One region of the Streptomyces sp. NPDC033229 genome, then DNA from elsewhere that is predicted to be linked to it. Evidence: riboswitches for the same ligand, from Rfam matches in the RefSeq annotation. Region 1 holds a riboswitch; each other region holds the start of a gene.
The links. A riboswitch is a leader RNA that binds a small molecule or an ion and turns the genes downstream of it on or off. The one in region 1 is predicted to bind cyclic di-AMP.
Positions count from the first base shown of each region.

Region 1 (5,611 bases):
CTCGGCGTGCCCCGCGAGGACCAGGACGACTTCCGCGACTGGGCGGGCATGATGATCCGCCACGGCGGCGGGCCGCGCGGCGGGGTGGCCCGGTCGGTGAAGAAGATGCGCGGCTATCTCGCCGAGCTGATCCACCGCAAGCGGGAGGAACTGGGAGAAGGCGGGGACGACGACCTCATCTCCGGCCTCATCCGCGCCAGCGACCACGGCGAGCACCTCACGGAGAACGAGGCCGCCGCGATGGCCTTCATCCTGCTGTTCGCCGGCTTCGAGACCACCGTGAACCTCATCGGCAACGGCGTCTACGCCCTGCTGCGCAACCCCGGCGAGCGCGAGCGCCTGCAACGCGCCCTGGACGGGGGCGACGAGAGCCTGCTCGCCACCGGCGTGGAGGAACTGCTGCGCTACGACGGGCCGGTGGAGCTCGCGACCTGGCGGTTCGCGACCGAGCCGATCACCCTGGGCGGACAGCGCATCGCCGCCGGTGACCCCGTGCTCGTCGTGCTCGCGGCGGCCGACCGCGACCCCGAGCGGTTCGCCGAGCCGGACACCCTCGACCTGTCCCGGCGTGACAATCAGCACCTCGGGTACGGGCACGGCATCCACTACTGCCTGGGCGCGCCGCTCGCCCGGCTGGAGGGGCAGGCAGCGCTCGCGACGCTGCTGCGCCGCCTGCCGGATCTGCGACTCGCCGCCGATCCGGAGGAGTTGAGGTGGCGCGGCGGGCTGATTATGCGTGGTCTACGCACGCTTCCGGTGGAATTCACTCCGCGTATCAGATGACCATACGTCAACTCACGTGACCTTCGCGTGACCTCCGCTACACCGGCTTGTGACTCCTGTGGTCCGTCGCTATGTTCGACCACCATCAACTGAGCCGCCAACGAGAGGCCAACGCATGCGCTCCGGCAACGGTAGACACCGCAGACCCCGTCAGGTACCGGCAATCGTGGTCGCGGCGGGGGTGACGGGCGCGTCCCTCGCCATGCCGCTGCTCGCCGCCACCGGCGCGAACGCCGCCGAGGCCGAGACGTGGGACAAGGTCGCCCGATGTGAGAGCGGAGGCGTCTGGAGCTCCAACGCAGGCAACGGCTTCTTCGGCGGTCTGCAGATGACGCAGGAGATGTGGCAGCAGAACGGCGGCACGGACTACGCGCCGCGCCCCGACCTCGCCAGCCGCTCGCAGCAGATCGCCGTCGCGGAGCAGATCCTCGCGAGCCGCGGCCCGGACGCCTGGCCGAGCTGCGCGGTGTCCTCGGGGCTCGCGAAGGGCGGCAAGGCGCCGGAGGTCAACCCCGGCAGTACGCACACCCCCGAGCCGGAGGCGCCCGCCAAGCCCGCGCCGACGCGCAACACCCCTTCGACGCCGTCGACCCCCTCTCCCGACTCCTCAAAGAAGCCCGACTCCTCGACGAAGCCCTCTCCCTCCGAGAAGCCGTCCTCGCCCTCCTCTTCGCCGTCCCCCTCGTCTCCCGACTCCTCTTCCTCGCCGTCCGCGCCCACGGGGACCGGCAAGCCCACCGAGCCGGTGCCCGGCGATTCCACGCAGCCCACGGACGGTTCCTCAGAGGGCGGCAAGCACCGCAAGCCCTCCACGGACGACCCCACCGAGATCCCCTCGACCACGCCCGGCACCCCCTCGGGCTCCTCCGGCACGCCGACGCCCGACGGCACGGATGGCCCGAACGGCACGGACGGCACGGGCGCGGGCAAGGACCACGCCGGGACGCCGCGTTCGGACGACGGCCGCGCCTCGCGGGACGGCGGCGCGCGTACGGAGCAGCCGGGTACCGACGATTACACGGTGCGCCCCGGTGACAACCTGTCAGTCATCGCGGAGGAGCACTCCGTCGAGGGCGGCTGGTCCTCCCTCTATCAGGACAACAAGAAGGTGGTAGGGGCCGATCCGGACCTGATCCAGCCTGGTCAGAAGCTCGAGGTCAAGAAGAAAGCCGGGAAATAGAGCAGACTTCGGGGGGAATGTCCGTTCCAGTCGAAAGTGAGACATGGGTCTCGTTGACTTTTGGTCGGAAGGCGGTCGTCCGGAGTTTGTTCACGGTCTCTCACCTGCGGAAACGAGGTGTTCCCGTGGGTAACAAGAGGCAACTGTGGCTGGAATCAGGGGTTTGAACCCGTACGCCAGCTGTGTCTAACGTCGTCACCGCTCGCCACCGCGAGCACCACGGCCGCCACGCCGAATCCTGCCGGCGGCCGGAGGGGTCGTCGCGAAAGCGCCGTAGGCAGGAGCGGGGGAACCAAGGTAGGCGCCGGAACGGTCCAGCCGATCACATGATCGACAGGGGCGGGACGGCTTGGGGTGAAGCCGAGTGTGCACCGCACACCAGGCCGGGCAACTCACAGCCCGAACCCGACAGCTCACCTCGTAGGCGTCGGTGAGGAAACCGACTTATGTCCAAGGGCAAGCACCGCCGTCCGTCCAAGGCCGTTCGTATCGTCACGCTCGCCGGCGTCGCCGGTGTCGCCGTGGCCGCGCCCCTGATGGCCGCGACCTCCGCCAGCGCCGCCTCCGTCGACACCTGGGACGCCGTCGCGCAGTGCGAGTCCGGTGGCAACTGGTCCATCAACACCGGCAACGGCTACTACGGCGGCCTGCAGTTCTCGCAGTCCTCCTGGAACGCCGCCGGCGGCCAGGCCTACGCCGACCGCGCCGACCACGCCACCAAGAGCCAGCAGATCGCCGTCGCCGAGAAGCTGCTCGCCATGCAGGGCCCGGGTGCCTGGGGCTGCGCCGGCGCGGGCGGTCTGACCGCCGGTGGCCCGAAGGCCGACGTCGACACCTCCGGCTCCTCCTCCTCGCGCGGCACCTCCACCAAGTCGCACGCGGACCGCAGCGAGCGCCAGGCCCCGCAGCAGACCGCCCCGAAGGCCGCCCCGCAGCTCCAGTCCGACGACGAGGACGACGCTCCGGCCCCGGCCCCGAAGCAGACCGCGCCCAAGGCCACCCCGAAGTCCTTCAAGAAGGGCGACGGCGAGTACGAGGTCAAGGCCGGCGACACCCTTGCCAAGATCGCCGAGGCCAAGAAGGTCAAGGGCGGCTGGCAGAAGCTGCACGAGCTCAACAAGGACATCGTCGAGAACGCCGACCTGATCTTCGTGGGCCAGCAGCTGCACCTCAGCTGATCCGGCGGGCCGGCCACCGCGCCGCGCCACCGGTGTTCACAGCGGACCGCCCCGCTCCGACGCGCCTTCCCCCCGGGGCGCGCCGGGGCGGGGCTCCGCCGTTTCCGGCGACGCGGCCCTGACGGCTCCCGTGTCCGCGTTCTCCGCTCGGCGAACACATCGGCTATTCGTCCGATGATCTCGGCATTTGTGCGGTTTTTCGGCTCGCCAGGTGGTCCACCGGCGGGGGGAACCCCCGGAGCCCGTTAGGCTCGGGGGCAGAACTCCAGACACACACGAAGGAGACGCACGTGCCGTCTATCGACGTCGTCGTAGCTCGCGAGATCCTCGACTCGCGAGGCAACCCCACGGTCGAGGTCGAGGTCGGCCTCGACGACGGCTCCACGGGCCGTGCGGCCGTGCCGTCCGGCGCCTCCACCGGCGCCTTCGAGGCCATCGAGCTCCGCGACGGTGACAAGAACCGCTACATGGGCAAGGGCGTCGAGAAGGCCGTCCTCGCCGTCATCGAGCAGATCGGCCCGGAGCTCGTCGGCTACGACGCCACCGAGCAGCGCCTGATCGACCAGGCCATGTTCGACCTGGACGCCACCGACAACAAGGGCTCGCTCGGCGCCAACGCCATCCTCGGCGTCTCCCTCGCCGTCGCGCACGCCGCCTCCGAGGCGTCCGACCTGCCGCTCTTCCGCTACCTCGGCGGCCCGAACGCGCACCTGCTGCCCGTTCCGATGATGAACATCCTCAACGGTGGGTCGCACGCCGACTCCAACGTGGACATCCAGGAGTTCATGATCGCGCCGATCGGCGCGGAGTCCTTCTCCGAGGCGCTGCGCTGGGGCACCGAGGTCTACCACACCCTCAAGGCCGTCCTGAAGCGCAAGGGCCTGTCCACCGGCCTCGGCGACGAGGGCGGCTTCGCCCCGAACCTCGGCTCCAACCGCGAGGCCCTCGACCTCATCCTCGAGGCCATCAAGGAGGCCGGTTACACCCCCGGCCAGGACGTCGCGCTCGCGCTCGACGTCGCCGCGTCCGAGTTCTTCAAGGACGGCTCGTACGAGTTCGAGGGCAAGTCCCGCTCGGCCGCCGAGATGACGGACTACTACGCGGAGCTCGTCGCCGCGTACCCGCTGGTCTCCATCGAGGACCCGCTGTTCGAGGACGACTGGGACGGCTGGAAGACCCTCACCGAGCGTCTCGGCGACAAGGTGCAGATCGTCGGTGACGACCTGTTCGTCACCAACCCCGAGCGCCTCGGCCGCGGCATCGAGGAGGGCGCCGCCAACGCCCTGCTGGTCAAGGTCAACCAGATCGGTTCGCTGACCGAGACCCTCGACGCCGTCGAGCTGGCCCAGCGCAACGGCTTCAAGTGCATGATGTCCCACCGCTCCGGCGAGACCGAGGACGTCACCATCGCCGACCTGGCCGTCGCCACCAACTGCGGCCAGATCAAGACCGGCGCCCCGGCCCGCTCCGAGCGCGTCGCCAAGTACAACCAGCTGCTGCGCATCGAGGAGATCCTCGACGACGCCGCGGTCTACGCCGGCCGCAGCGCCTTCCCGCGCTTCAAGGGCTGACATACCCGCTGTGAACGGGCGCTGAACGGCCCCGGCCGAAAACCCTCCCGGGACAGACGGCAGCCTCACTACGTCCTCGGCCACGGTCCCGTACCGTGGCCGAGGACGTACGTTCGTTCAGAGACCACGGGGAGGCGACGTGGCGGCGGAACGGTTGCCCACCGCGACCAGGCTCAAGGCGCTCGGCACGGTGCTCGTACAGGGCCCGACGGCCCGGGGCGGCCGGGTCTACCGCGCGCGGCCGCCCCGCCGCAGCCGGCTCACCGGCCGCGCCGCGCTCCTCGCGCTCGTCGTCTGCTCCCTGGTCGTCGCGCTGGCCTACCCCATGCGCCAGTGGGTCACCCAGCGCTCGGACATCGCCGATCAGCGGCGTCAGTCCGAGCGCGCCCGCGAACAGGTCAAACGGCTGCAGGAGCAGAAGGCGCGGCTGGAGGACCCGGCGTACGTGGAGCAGCAGGCGCGCGAGCACCTGCACTACGTACGCCCCGGCGAGACCGGCTACAGCGTGGTGGACGGCAGCGGGCCCGCCAAGCGCCGCACGGACCAGGGCGCGGCCAACCGCCCCTGGTACAGCAACCTCTGGGACGGCGTGGACGCCACGGACTCCCCGTAAGGGCCCTTTCGGGCCTGCCCCCGACCATTCGAGAACACCGAGTACGAGCGAGTACGAGCGACACATGGACACCCCTCCTCCGAAGACCGAGCCCACCGAGCCGACCGACGCGGACATCGCGGCGTTCAAGGAGCAGCTGGGCCGCCCGCCGCGCGGCCTGCGGGCCATCGCGCACCGCTGCCCCTGCGGCAACCCCGACGTCGTCGAGACGCAGCCGCGTCTGGAGGACGGCACGCCGTTCCCGACGCTGTACTACCTGACCTGCCCGCGCGCCGCCTCCGCGATC
Region 1 is NZ_JBVIQR010000004.1:300,262-305,872, reverse strand. Features, by position in the region: gene ACZ53N_RS06320 (cytochrome P450 family protein) at 1-783, shown strand, start outside; gene ACZ53N_RS06315 (transglycosylase family protein) at 950-1,963, shown strand; cyclic di-AMP (ydaO/yuaA leader) riboswitch at 2,223-2,405, shown strand; gene ACZ53N_RS06310 (transglycosylase family protein) at 2,410-3,141, shown strand; gene eno (phosphopyruvate hydratase) at 3,432-4,712, shown strand; gene ACZ53N_RS06300 (FtsB family cell division protein) at 4,852-5,325, shown strand; gene ACZ53N_RS06295 (DUF501 domain-containing protein) at 5,390-5,611, shown strand, end outside.

Region 2 (5,611 bases), on a different contig from region 1:
CTGGCGGACCAGTTCGCGCTGGCGGGCGCGGCCGTCGGGGCCGCTCTCGGCGTATCCGGCGGAGAGGACGACAAGGCCCTGCACGCCGTGCTCGCCGCACTCGGCGACGACGGACGGCACCGCGGCGGCGGGCACGGCGACGACGGCGAGGTCGACGGGGTCGGTGATGTCGAGGACCGAGCGGTGGGCGGGAACGCCCTCGGGTTCGAGGACGGAAAGCCCCTCGGGAAAGGCCTGGTTGACCGCGTGCGCGCGTCCCGTGAAGCCGCCCGCCAGGACATTGCGCAGGACGGTGCGGCCCATGCCGCCCGCCTCGCGGCCCGTGCCGATGACGGCGACGGAGCCGGGGGCGAGGAGGCGCTGGACGGAGCGGGCCTCGGCGCGCTGCTCGCGGGCCCGCTGGACGGCGAGCGACCGGTCGGTGGGCTCGAGGTCCAGCTCCAGGCGGACGACGCCGTCCTCGAAGCTGCGCTTCTGGGTGTAGCCCGCGTCCGTGAACACCTTGATCATCTTGGTGTTGGCGGGCAGCACCTCGGCGGCGAAGCGCCGGATGGCGCGCTCGCGGGCGACGGCCGCGATGTGTTCGAGCAGCGCGGAGGCGACACCACGGCCCTGGTGGGCGTCCTGGACGAGGAAGGCGACCTCGGCCTCGTCGGCGGGAGCGGTGGCGGGCATGCCCCGGGCGTCGATGCGGTCGTAGCGGACGGTGGCGATGAACTCGCCCCCGACGGTGGCGGCCAGGCCCACCCGGTCGACGTAGTCGTGGTGGGTGAATCGGTGCACGTCCCGGTCGGAGAGCCGGGGGTAGGGGGCGAAGAAGCGGTAGTACTTCGACTCGTCCGAGACCTGTTCGTAGAAGCTGACCAGGCGGCCCGCGTCGTCGGCGGTGATGGGGCGGACCTGGGCGGTGCCGCCGTCGCGCAGCACGACGTCGGCTTCCCAGTGGGTCGGGTACGCGTGCTCGGACGGCGTCTGCATGGGGCCAGCGTACGGCCGGGGACCGACAACGGTCCCGGCTCACCCCCGGTGGCGCGGGCAGGGTGGGGCCGTTGTCGCCCGGGAGGCGTCGGGGCGTCGTGCGGGAGGCGTCCGGGCGATGTCGGGGGTGTCGTGCGAGGTGTCGGTGCGAGGTGTCGTGGGGAGCACCACACCGGAGCACCGCCGCCCCCGTGAGACACTGGTCTAGACAACCAATAGCGACTTGAAGGGCAACACCATGGTTGAGCGCCGCGTCAACGTCGGCTGGGCCGAGGGCCTGCACGCCCGCCCCGCGTCGATCTTCGTCCGTGCGGCGACGGCCGCCGGCGTCCCCGTGACGATCGCCAAGGCCGACGGCAGCCCCGTCAACGCCGCGTCGATGCTGGCCGTGCTGGGCCTGGGCGCCCAGGGCGGCGAGGAGATCGTCCTCGCCACCGAGGCGGAAGGTGCCGAGGCCGCGCTCGACCGTCTGGCCAAGCTGGTCGCCGAGGGGCTCGAGGAGCTTCCGGAGACCGTCTGATGCACCGCGCTTCGCGCGCGGCGGGGCCGCGGCGGCCGATCGGGGTCGTCGCGGCCCCGCTCTTTTGTTGTGCGGCCCCGTTTGTTCTGCGCGGGCACATGAGGCCGTTTCGCGCGGGCACATGAGGCCTGAATTCGCACCGGGAATACCGGCCCCTCACCCCTCGACGGCGCGTTGAAATAGCGCATCCTTGTTAAGAGCGAGCGCTCACCGTGTTTACGGATTGTTTCGGATTTCGCATTCGCCCGGCCCGACCCACGTGCACCGCACGCCGCAGCCGGTATTCACCCGGCGGCCGGCCGGCCCGCGCCTCGGCCAGCGCCCGGGCCCGCTCGGCGTCGCCCCGGGCGACGGCGTCGACGAGAGCCCCGTGGGCGTCCCAGATCTCGACGGGCCGCAGCGGGGTCTCCGGTGCGTAGACCCAGGCGATCTTGAGTCGTAGCTGGGTGAGCAGGGCGGCGAGGCTGGGGCTGCCGGAGGCCTGGGCGAGCGTCTCGTCGAACCAGTCGCCGAGGGGGCACAGTTCCGCCGTACGACCGCCCCGGGCGCGCTCCCGCCCCAGCCTGACCAGCCCGCGCAGCACCTTCAGATGGGCCTCCGTGCGGCGCTGCGCGGCACGTGCGGCGCCGAGCGGCTCCAGCAGGGCGCGGACGTCGAGCAGATCGGCGGCCTCCCGCTCGGTGGGTTCGGCGACACAGGCCCCGGCGTGCCGACGGGTGGTCACGAACCCCTCGGAGGCGAGGGTGCGCAGGGCCTCGCGCACCGGCACCCGGGAGACGCCGTAACGGCGGGCCAGTAACTCCTCGATGAGCCGACTGCCGGGCGGGTGGGCCCCGGAGACGATGTCGTCGCGGATCGCCGCGCAGACGGCGTGCGCGGAAATGCGGCTGCCTTCTCGCACTGCGTCGCCATTGCCGGTCACGTGGGGCCCCGCATCAGTGAACCTCCGCCTTAATCCCCGCGAAACGCGGCTGATTGACGTCTGTTCGGCGACTCTATTGCAATGCCGTGCGATTTCCGATGGGAGCCGGGAATCCATGGCTATTTTTTGGCCAACGCGCCGGTGGATACTCCCGGTCGACGCGCCCGGCCAACACGAAGGCCCCGGCGGGAGCCGGGGCCTTCGTCAAGCGATGTGCGCGGGACTTCCGTCCCGGACGCGTCGATCAGACGCTGACGCCGTGCGCGCGCAGGTAGGCGACGGGGTCGATGTCGGAGCCGTAGTCGGCACCCGTACGGGCCTCGAAGTGCAGGTGCGGGCCGGTGACGTTGCCCGTGGAGCCGGAGATGCCGATCTGCTGCCCCGCGGTGACCGTCTGACCGGCGCTGACGCTGATCGAGGAGAGGTGGCCGTACTGCGTGTAGGTGCCGTCGTTGTGCTTGATGACGACGTTGTTGCCGTACGCGCCGCCCCAGCCGGCCTCGACGACGGTGCCGGCGCCCACGGACTGCACCGTGGTGCCCTCGGCGGCGTGGAAGTCGACGCCGGTGTGGCTGCCGGAGGACCACAGGCCGCTGGAGGCCTTGTACGAGGTGGAGACGTAACTGCCGTCGATCGGGGAGACGTAGGCGTTGAGGCGCTTGCGCTCCTCGTCGCGGGCGACGCGCTCCTTCTCGGCACGCTCGGCCTCGGCCTTGCGCTTGGCCTCGTCCGCACGCTGCTTGGCGTCCGCGGCCTTCTGCTTCGCGTCGGCCTCCGCCTTCAGCCGCGCCTCGGCCTCGTAGGCGGCACTCTGCTGGGTGTCGGCCTGGGCGTCGATCCGGTCGGCGGTCTCGTCACCCATGACGACGGCCTGGGTGAGGCCCGTGTCCTGGACGCGCGGGGCGTCGTCGGTGGCGGCGAGCGCGGGAGCGGCGAAGCCCGCGACCACACCGGTGGCGGTGAGCGTGGCGATGCCCGCCACGTTCGCGCTGACGCGGACGGCGCGGCTCGGACGACGATGCTTGCCGGTGGCACCTATGAACGCCATGGGTGTGTGGCCATTCCTTTCCTTCCTTCTCGCCTACCGGGTTAGCTGACGGGTTCGGAGCAGGAAGGTCTCCTACGGTTCCCTCCGGAAAGGGACCCGATTCACCCCAGGGACTGTGGGTCCCCGGCTCCCCTGGCTCGCGCCATTGGGGACTCGGCGATGACTGACCGGTGCCGCGGATGCGACTCACATCTGACGGTCAGCCGGACTGACGCTAATCGGGGTGCGTTTCGATCGACAAACAGAACTGAGGTTTTGTGGCGTACACCACACGCCAGACATGCAACCTCTCCTTCAAAACGGACATAAGGGAGGCACGCGAGTCCCGTTGACCTCGCGTGCCTCCCTTATGCGCTTATCTACGGACCAGTTGGCCGCACCACGCGGACGCCGCCGGGTGCCGTCGACCGCGAACCGGCCACGAACCGGCCACGACTGTCCGCGACCGGTCGCTGCTCCGACGTGCCGTCAGCCCTGGACGACCGTCACCGCTCCGATGCCCAGCGCCTTGACCGGCTCCAGGATCTCCGCGGCGTCACCGACGAGGACCGTCACGAGGCGGTCGGCCGGGAACGCGCTCACGACGGCCGCGGTGGCCTCCACGGTCCCCGTCTCCGCGAGGCGCTCGTACAGCCGCGCCTGGAAGTCATCCGGGAGGTACTGCTCGACCTGGTCGGCGAGCGTGCCCGCGACGGCGGCGGCCGTCTCGTACTTGAGCGGGGCGACGCCCACGAGGTTCTGCACGGCGACGTCGCGCTCGGCGTCGGTCAGCCCCTCGGCGGCCAGGGTGCGCAGCACGGTCCACAGGTCGGCCAGCGCCGGGCCGGTGGACGCGGTGTCCACGGAGCCGCTGATGGCGAGCATCGCGGCGCCGGTGCCGTCGGGCGCCGAGCGGAGCACCTGGCCGAAGGAGCGCACGCCGTAGGTGTAGCCCTTCTCCTCGCGCAGGACGCGGTCCAGGCGGGAGGTGAGGGTGCCACCGAGGCAGTACGTGCCGAGCACCTGGGCGGGCCAGACGCGGTCGTGCCGGTCGCCGCCGATCCGGCCGATGAGGAGCTGGGTCTGCACCGCGCCGGGGCGGTCGACGATCACGACGCGGCCGGAGTCGTCCGCGGTGATCGGCGGTACGGGCCGAGGTTCGGCGGCGGAGCCGGTCCACGCGCCGAGGGACTCGGCCAGCGCCTTGTCGAGGTCGACGTCGGTGAAGTCGCCGACGACCACGGCGGTCGCCGTGGCGGGGCGGACGTGCGCCTCGTAGAAGGCGCGGACGGCGGCGGCGTCGATGCGCTCGACGGTCTCCTCGGTGCCCTGGCGGGGGCGGGACATCCGGGACTCCACGGGGAAGAGCTCCTTGGAGAGCGCCACGGCGGCCCGGCGGGCCGGGTTGGCCAGCTCGTGCGGGATCTCGTCCAGCCGGTTGCGGACGAGGCGCTCGACCTCGCCGTCGGGGAACGCGGGGGCGCGCAGGGCGTCGGCGAGCAGGCCGAGCGCCTTGTGCAGCCGGGAGGCCGGGACCTCCAGGGAGACCCGGACGCCGGGGTGGTCGGCGTGCGCGTCGAGGGTGGCCCCGCAGCGCTCCAGCTCGGCCGTGAACTCCTCGGCGGTGTGCTTGTCGGTGCCCTCGGTCAGGGCGCGCGCCATGATCGTGGCGACACCGTCGAGCCCCTGCGGCTCGGCGTCCAGGGGGGCCGCGAGGTTGATCTCGACGGCGACGACCTGCTGGCCGGGGCGGTGGCAGCGCAGCACGGTGAGGCCGTTGGACAGCTCACCGCGCTCGGGGGCCGGGAAGGCCCACGGGGTGGCCTCGCCGGGCTGCGGCCGGGGGTGGAACTCCATCGAAGGGCCTGCGGTCTGCGTGCTGCTCGCGGGTGCGGCGTCGCTCACTGGGCCGTCTCGCTTTCCGTTGCGTTTCCTGCGTTCTCGTCGGCCTCGGGGGCGGTCGGCTCGTACACCAGCACGGCGCGGTTGTCGGGGCGCAGCCGGGCCGCGGCGACCTCCCGCACCTCCTCGGCGGTGATGTCCAGGACCCGGTCGACCGCGCTGAGGGCGAGCTGCGGGTCACCGAACAGGACCGCGTAGCGGCACAGTTCGTCCGCGCGGCCGCTGACCGTGGCGAGCCGGTCCAGCCACTCGCGCTCCAGCT
Region 2 is NZ_JBVIQR010000001.1:103,761-109,371, reverse strand. Features, by position in the region: gene ACZ53N_RS00435 (bifunctional acetate--CoA ligase family protein/GNAT family N-acetyltransferase) at 1-978, opposite strand, end outside; gene ACZ53N_RS00430 (HPr family phosphocarrier protein) at 1,217-1,498, shown strand; gene ACZ53N_RS00425 (GntR family transcriptional regulator) at 1,692-2,399, opposite strand; gene ACZ53N_RS00420 (M23 family metallopeptidase) at 2,665-3,468, opposite strand; cyclic di-AMP (ydaO/yuaA leader) riboswitch at 3,484-3,637, opposite strand; gene ACZ53N_RS00415 (M16 family metallopeptidase) at 3,937-5,304, opposite strand; gene ACZ53N_RS00410 (M16 family metallopeptidase) at 5,349-5,611, opposite strand, start outside.
Region 2: linked by a shared signal. The riboswitch ahead of ACZ53N_RS00420 (M23 family metallopeptidase) and the one ahead of ACZ53N_RS06310 (transglycosylase family protein) in region 1 are both predicted to bind cyclic di-AMP.

Region 3 (5,611 bases), on a different contig from region 1:
CATGGGCTTCCTGCCGCAGGTCACCAAGCTGCTCGACCAGGTCGACCCGGACGGCCAGCGCATGCTGTTCTCCGCGACCCTCGACCGCAACGTCGACCGGCTCGTCCGTCGCTTCCTCACCGACCCGGTGACGCACTCCGTCGACGCCTCCGTCGGCGCGGTCTCCACGATGGACCACCACCTGTTCCACGTGACGGACCAGGACAAGAAGGACTCCGTCACCCGGGTCGCCGCCCGCGCCGGGCGCGTGATCATGTTCGTGGACACCAAGCGCGGCGCCGACCGCCTGGTGAAGAAGCTGCTGTCCGAGGGTGTCCGGGCCGCCGCGCTGCACGGTGGCAAGAGCCAGCCGCAGCGCAACCGCACGCTGGACCAGTTCCGCACCGACCAGGTCACCGCCCTCGTCGCGACGAACGTCGCCGCGCGCGGCATCCACATCGACGGTCTCGACCTCGTCGTGAACATCGACCCGCCGACCGACCACAAGGACTACCTGCACCGCGGCGGCCGTACCGCGCGCGCCGGCGAGTCCGGCACGGTCGTCACGTTCGTGCTGCCCGAGCAGCGCCGTGAGATGTCCCGGATGATGACCACGGCCCAGATCACGCCGAACGTCATCAAGACGTACCCGACCGACCCGGAGCTCGCCCGCATCACCGGCGCCCGCGAGCCCAGCGGCGTCCCGGTCGTCATCACGCCCCCGGCCCCGGCCCAGCCGCAGGGCACCGGCAAGTCGTCCAGCTCGCGCGGCAGCCGCGGTGGCCGCGGCCGTACCCGCACGGACGCCTCCGGCTCCGCCACGGGCGGCTCGGGCAACAGCGGCAGCCGTCCGTTCCGTGGCTTCGGCAACGGCACGGAGGGCTCCCGCCGCTCCGGCACCCGCCCGGGCAACGCGGTCGGCCGCGGCCGTCGCAGCGGTGGCGGCGGCACGGGCGGCGGTGGCCGTCGCCCGTCCGCGGCGTGACGCGTACGGAGTGACCTGACGGTCGTCAACACGGTCTTCAACGCCGGACGGGCTGGTTTTGGCTGAGCTCAGCCAAAACCAGCCCGTCCGGCCGTTTGAGGACGCGCCCGCAGGGTGCTCGCCGCCGCAGGCGGCCAGGACGGCCCGCGGCCGAAGATCCGCCGGACAGGCGAGCGGCGCTCGCCGCCGCAGGCGGGGGCCCGCAGCCCCCAGGCGTATCCGGGCCCCGCCCCGCCCACCAACGGCGCAGCCCCACTCGCCCGCGCGAGCGTCGCACGCGAGGCTGAGGGGATACGCGCGGGACGGCCGGTCAGGAGAGCACGGTGGGGAAGCGAGGCGAGCCCGGGTCGGCTTCGACACGCGACCCGGCACGTGAACCGGCCTGCGGCCCGGCCCGAGGCCCGGCTTCGAACCCCCCGTGGAACCCGCCGCCGCGGAACAGCGGGGAGTCCCACTGGACCACGGCCCGCCGCGCAGCGAGATGGTTCCCGGCCCTCCTGATCGTCGGCGGCGCCGCCTTCGACTACTTCACCCCGCCCCGCTTCACCTACGCCCCCTTCTTCTGCTCCGCCCCCCTCATCGCGGCGGCCCTGCTGTCCCTGCGCGCCACCGCGGCGACCGCCCTGGCGGCCGTGGGAGCGGCCATCACCCTCGCGGTCTACCACCGGGTACACGACACGGCCGAGTCCGCGACCGAGGTCACCACGGTCATGGCCGTCTCGCTCCTCGCCCTCGGCCTCAACCGCATCGTGCGCCACGGTGACCAGCAGCTTGCCTCCGTGCGCGGCATCGCCGAGGCCGCCCAGCGCGCGGTCCTGCCGACGCCGCCGGCCCGCATCGCCGGGCTGCGTGTCGCCGCGCGCTACGTGGCGGCCCAGGCCGACGCCCGGATCGGCGGCGACCTCTACGCCGTCCAGGACACCCCGCACGGCGTGCGCGTCATCGTCGGCGACGTACGCGGCAAGGGCCTGGGCGCGGTGGAGGCCGTCGCGGTGGTGATCGGCGCCTTCCGGGAGGCCGCCGAGCAGGAGCGCACGCTGGAGGCGCTCGCCGCACGGCTGGAGCACGCGTTGCGGCGGGAGGGCAGACGGCGCGCCAACCTGGATCAGGCCGAGGGCTTCACCACCGCCGTGCTGGCGGAAGTGCCGCCCGGGGCGAACACGCTGCGCCTGGTGAACCGCGGCCACCCGCCCCCGCTGCTGCTGCACGCCGACGGGCGGGTGGCCGAGATGTATCCGGAGGTGCCCGCGCTGCCGCTCGGCATGGGGGACCTGGGCGGGTGGCCGGACCGGGCGGAGGAGCGGGAGTTCCCGGCGGGTTCGACGTTGCTGCTGTTCACCGACGGGGTGACGGAGGCCCGGGACGCGGACGGCGTCTTCTACGTCCCGCAGGAGCGGCTGCGCGGCAGGCAGTTCCGGAGCCCGGACGCGCTTGTTGACCTACTCGCCGCGGACGTGGCGCAGCACTCGGGCGGGCACACGGCCGATGACATGGCCCTGCTGGCGATCCGGCGCGGTGACGGCCTCCACCACCCCGTGGCCGCCGCGCGGGGCACCCTCACCGCGACCGTGACGTCCACGCGGACACACGTTTCCTCGCACGCGTCTCCTGCCGTTCCTCCCACCACTTCTCCCGTCGCTTCTCCTGGCGACCGTAATCGATCTTGAATCGGTGCGCGCCGCGGATATCGACTGACGGTCGATCAACTCCGTGGTGTTCCGGTAGCGCGCAGTAACTCGCCTCCTGTGAAGCCCGCGTGTCCTGTGAAGTAGGCCCCGAAAGCCGGTGGGTTCGGGCGTTCAGCTTGGAATCCGCCAGCCATGTCTATTAACGTTCGATAACGCAGCGCGGTCGTCACAGCCGCCGCAAGAGGCGGCACCGTGCGCCTTCGCCGAATCCCGCGGGCACAGCACCACCTGCACCACCAGCGACAACCGGGAACCGGGGAACCACCAAACTTGGGGTGAATCGGGCCGTACTCCGGCCCGTAGGAGACCTTCCTGTTCCGAACCCGTCAGCTAACCCGGTAGGCGAGAAGGAAGGAAAGGAGTCGCCCTCGTGGCGTCCAACAAGCCTGCCCTCGGCGATGGTCCGTACGAGTCGTACGGCCCGTACGGGTCCTACGAGCAGCCGGAGCCGTCCGAGCTGTACGGGACCTACGCGCCGGAGCCTTCGATCGTGCCCGCGTACATGACTCCCCTGACACCCGCGGCCGAGCCCGCCGTTGCCGTGGAACCCACCGTGACCCCCATGGCCGCCGCCGAGCCGGCCGGGGAGCCCGGGGACGTGTGGAACCCCACCGCGGAGTCCGTCGCCCCCATCCGTGGCAGACACCGCGTCGTCAAGCAGCGCGGCGGCACGATGGCCCGCAGCGGTGCGGTCCTCGGCGTCGGCGTGATCGCGGCGGTCGGCGCGGGCGGCATGGCGACCGCCCAGGACCGCCCGGCGGCGCCGATATCCGTGCCCGACGTGGCCCAGAACATCCCCGGCTTCGGTGCGCTGCTGGCGGATGACGACCACAAGAAGACGGACTCCGCTTCCGGCTCCGCCGCGGCGCAGGCACCCGGCGCCGATCAGCCGCTGACCCAGGCGGGACTGTCCGCCGAGGAGGCGGCCCGGGGCACGTCCGACGCCGGCGAGGCGCTGCGCGCCCGCATCCTCCAGCAGGCCGAGCACCAGCAGAACCTCGGTGACGAGGAAGCCCGCGAGGCCGAGGCGAAGAAGGCCGCCGAGGCCCACCGGAAGGCGGCGGCCGAGAAGGCGGAGCAGGCCGCGGCCGAGAAGGAGAAGGCGGAAGCCGAGGCGGCGGCCGAGGCGAAGAAGGCGGAAGCGGAAAAGGCGGCCGAGAAGGCCGCCGAGAAGTCTTCGAACGAATCTTCTGACGAATCTTCGAGCGAATCCGGCAGTGACGGCGGGTCGGAGTCCTCGGACGGTGGCAGCGGCCACAGCTCGGGCTCGTACTCCCTCCCCGTCGGCTCGTACACGCTGACCGCGGGCTTCGGCCAGGCCGGCGACATGTGGTCCGCGAACCACACCGGCGCGGACTTCGCCGCCCCGACCGGTACCCCGGTCAAGGCGGTCGGCGGCGGAACGATCACCAGTGCGGGATGGGCGGGCGCGTACGGCTACCGCGTCGTGCTGACGCTGAACGACGGCACCCAGATCTGGTACTGCCACCTGTCCTCGATGGTGGTCACCTCGGGCCAGGTCTCGGCGGGCGACGTGATCGGCCGCGTCGGCGCGACCGGCAACGTCACGGGCCCCCACCTGCACCTGGAGACCCGGCCCGGCGGCGGTTCGCCGGTCGACCCGCTGTCGTGGCTGCGCGGCCGAGGCCTGCAGCCTTAAGGGGCCGAGGCCCGCATCCGTAAGGGCTGGATGCGGTTCGTAAGGGGCGAAGGCGGGAAAGAGCTCGTACGAACGTAGAAGCCCTACGCCTGCTGCCCAGTCCCGTACGACGTCGATAATCGGTCCCGATAACCACACCTTTGCCGCGAATGCTTCAGGTTCGAGTGGGAACTCGGGGTGTGTGACGAATGCGACGATCACCACCTCCGTGCCTGCCCGCCTCGACCGGCTGCCCTGGTCCCGGTGGCACTGGACGGTGGTGATCGGCCTCGGCACCGTCTGGATCCTGGACGGTCTGGAGGTGACGGTCGTCGGCAATATCGCCGGCCGTCTCTCCGAGAAGGGCAGCGGCCTGTCCATCACCTCCGGGCAGGTCACGGGCCTGGCGGCGGCGCTGTACGTCGCGGGTGCCTGCGTCGGTGCGCTCTTCTTCGGCCGGCTCACCGACCTCTTCGGCCGCAAGAAGCTCTTCATGATCACGCTCGCCGTCTATCTGGCGGCGACCGCGATGACCGCGTTCTCCTTCTCCACGTGGTGGTTCTTCCTCTTCCGCTTCCTGACGGGCTTCGGCATCGGCGGCGAGTACGCGGCCATCAACTCCGCCATCGACGAGCTGATCCCCGCCACCTACCGGGGCCGCGTCGATCTGATCATCAACGGCAGCTTCTGGCTCGGCGCGATCGGCGGCTCGCTGCTGTCCATCCTGATGCTGGACACCAACATCTTCCCGGCCGACCTCGGCTGGCGGATCACCTTCGGCTTCGGCGTCGTCCTGGGGCTGGCCATCCTGCTCGTACGGCGCCATGTGCCCGAGAGCCCACGGTGGCTCTTCATCCATGGACGCGGTGAAGAGGCAGAAGTGCTGGTGGCCTCCATCGAGCAACGCATCGAGATGGAGAAGGGCGAGGTGCTGCCGCCACCCACGCGGCAGATCACGATCCACCAGCGCGAGAGCATCGGCTTCGGCACGATCGCCCGCACGGTCTTCTCCCAGTACCGGCGACGGGCGGTTCTCGGCCTCGCGCTCTTCATCGGCCAGGCGTTTCTCTACAACGCGATCACCTTCGGCTTCGGGGCCATTCTCACCACCTTCTATGACGTGTCCACGTCCCGCACCGGCTACTTCTTCGCGGTGATAGCGGTCGGTAACTTCCTCGGTCCGCTGTTCCTCGGCAGGCTTTTCGACACCGTCGGCCGCCGCATCATGATCTCGTCGACCTATTTGCTGTCCGGTGTGCTCCTCTTCGGCACGGCCGCGCTCTTCGACGGCGGCCATCTGAGCGCGAATACCCTCACCGC
Region 3 is NZ_JBVIQR010000047.1:30,224-35,834, reverse strand. Features, by position in the region: gene ACZ53N_RS30485 (DEAD/DEAH box helicase) at 1-964, shown strand, start outside; gene ACZ53N_RS30480 (PP2C family protein-serine/threonine phosphatase) at 1,288-2,631, shown strand; cyclic di-AMP (ydaO/yuaA leader) riboswitch at 2,844-3,012, shown strand; gene ACZ53N_RS30475 (M23 family metallopeptidase) at 3,023-4,312, shown strand; gene ACZ53N_RS30470 (MFS transporter) at 4,494-5,611, shown strand, end outside.
Region 3: linked by a shared signal. The riboswitch ahead of ACZ53N_RS30475 (M23 family metallopeptidase) and the one ahead of ACZ53N_RS06310 (transglycosylase family protein) in region 1 are both predicted to bind cyclic di-AMP.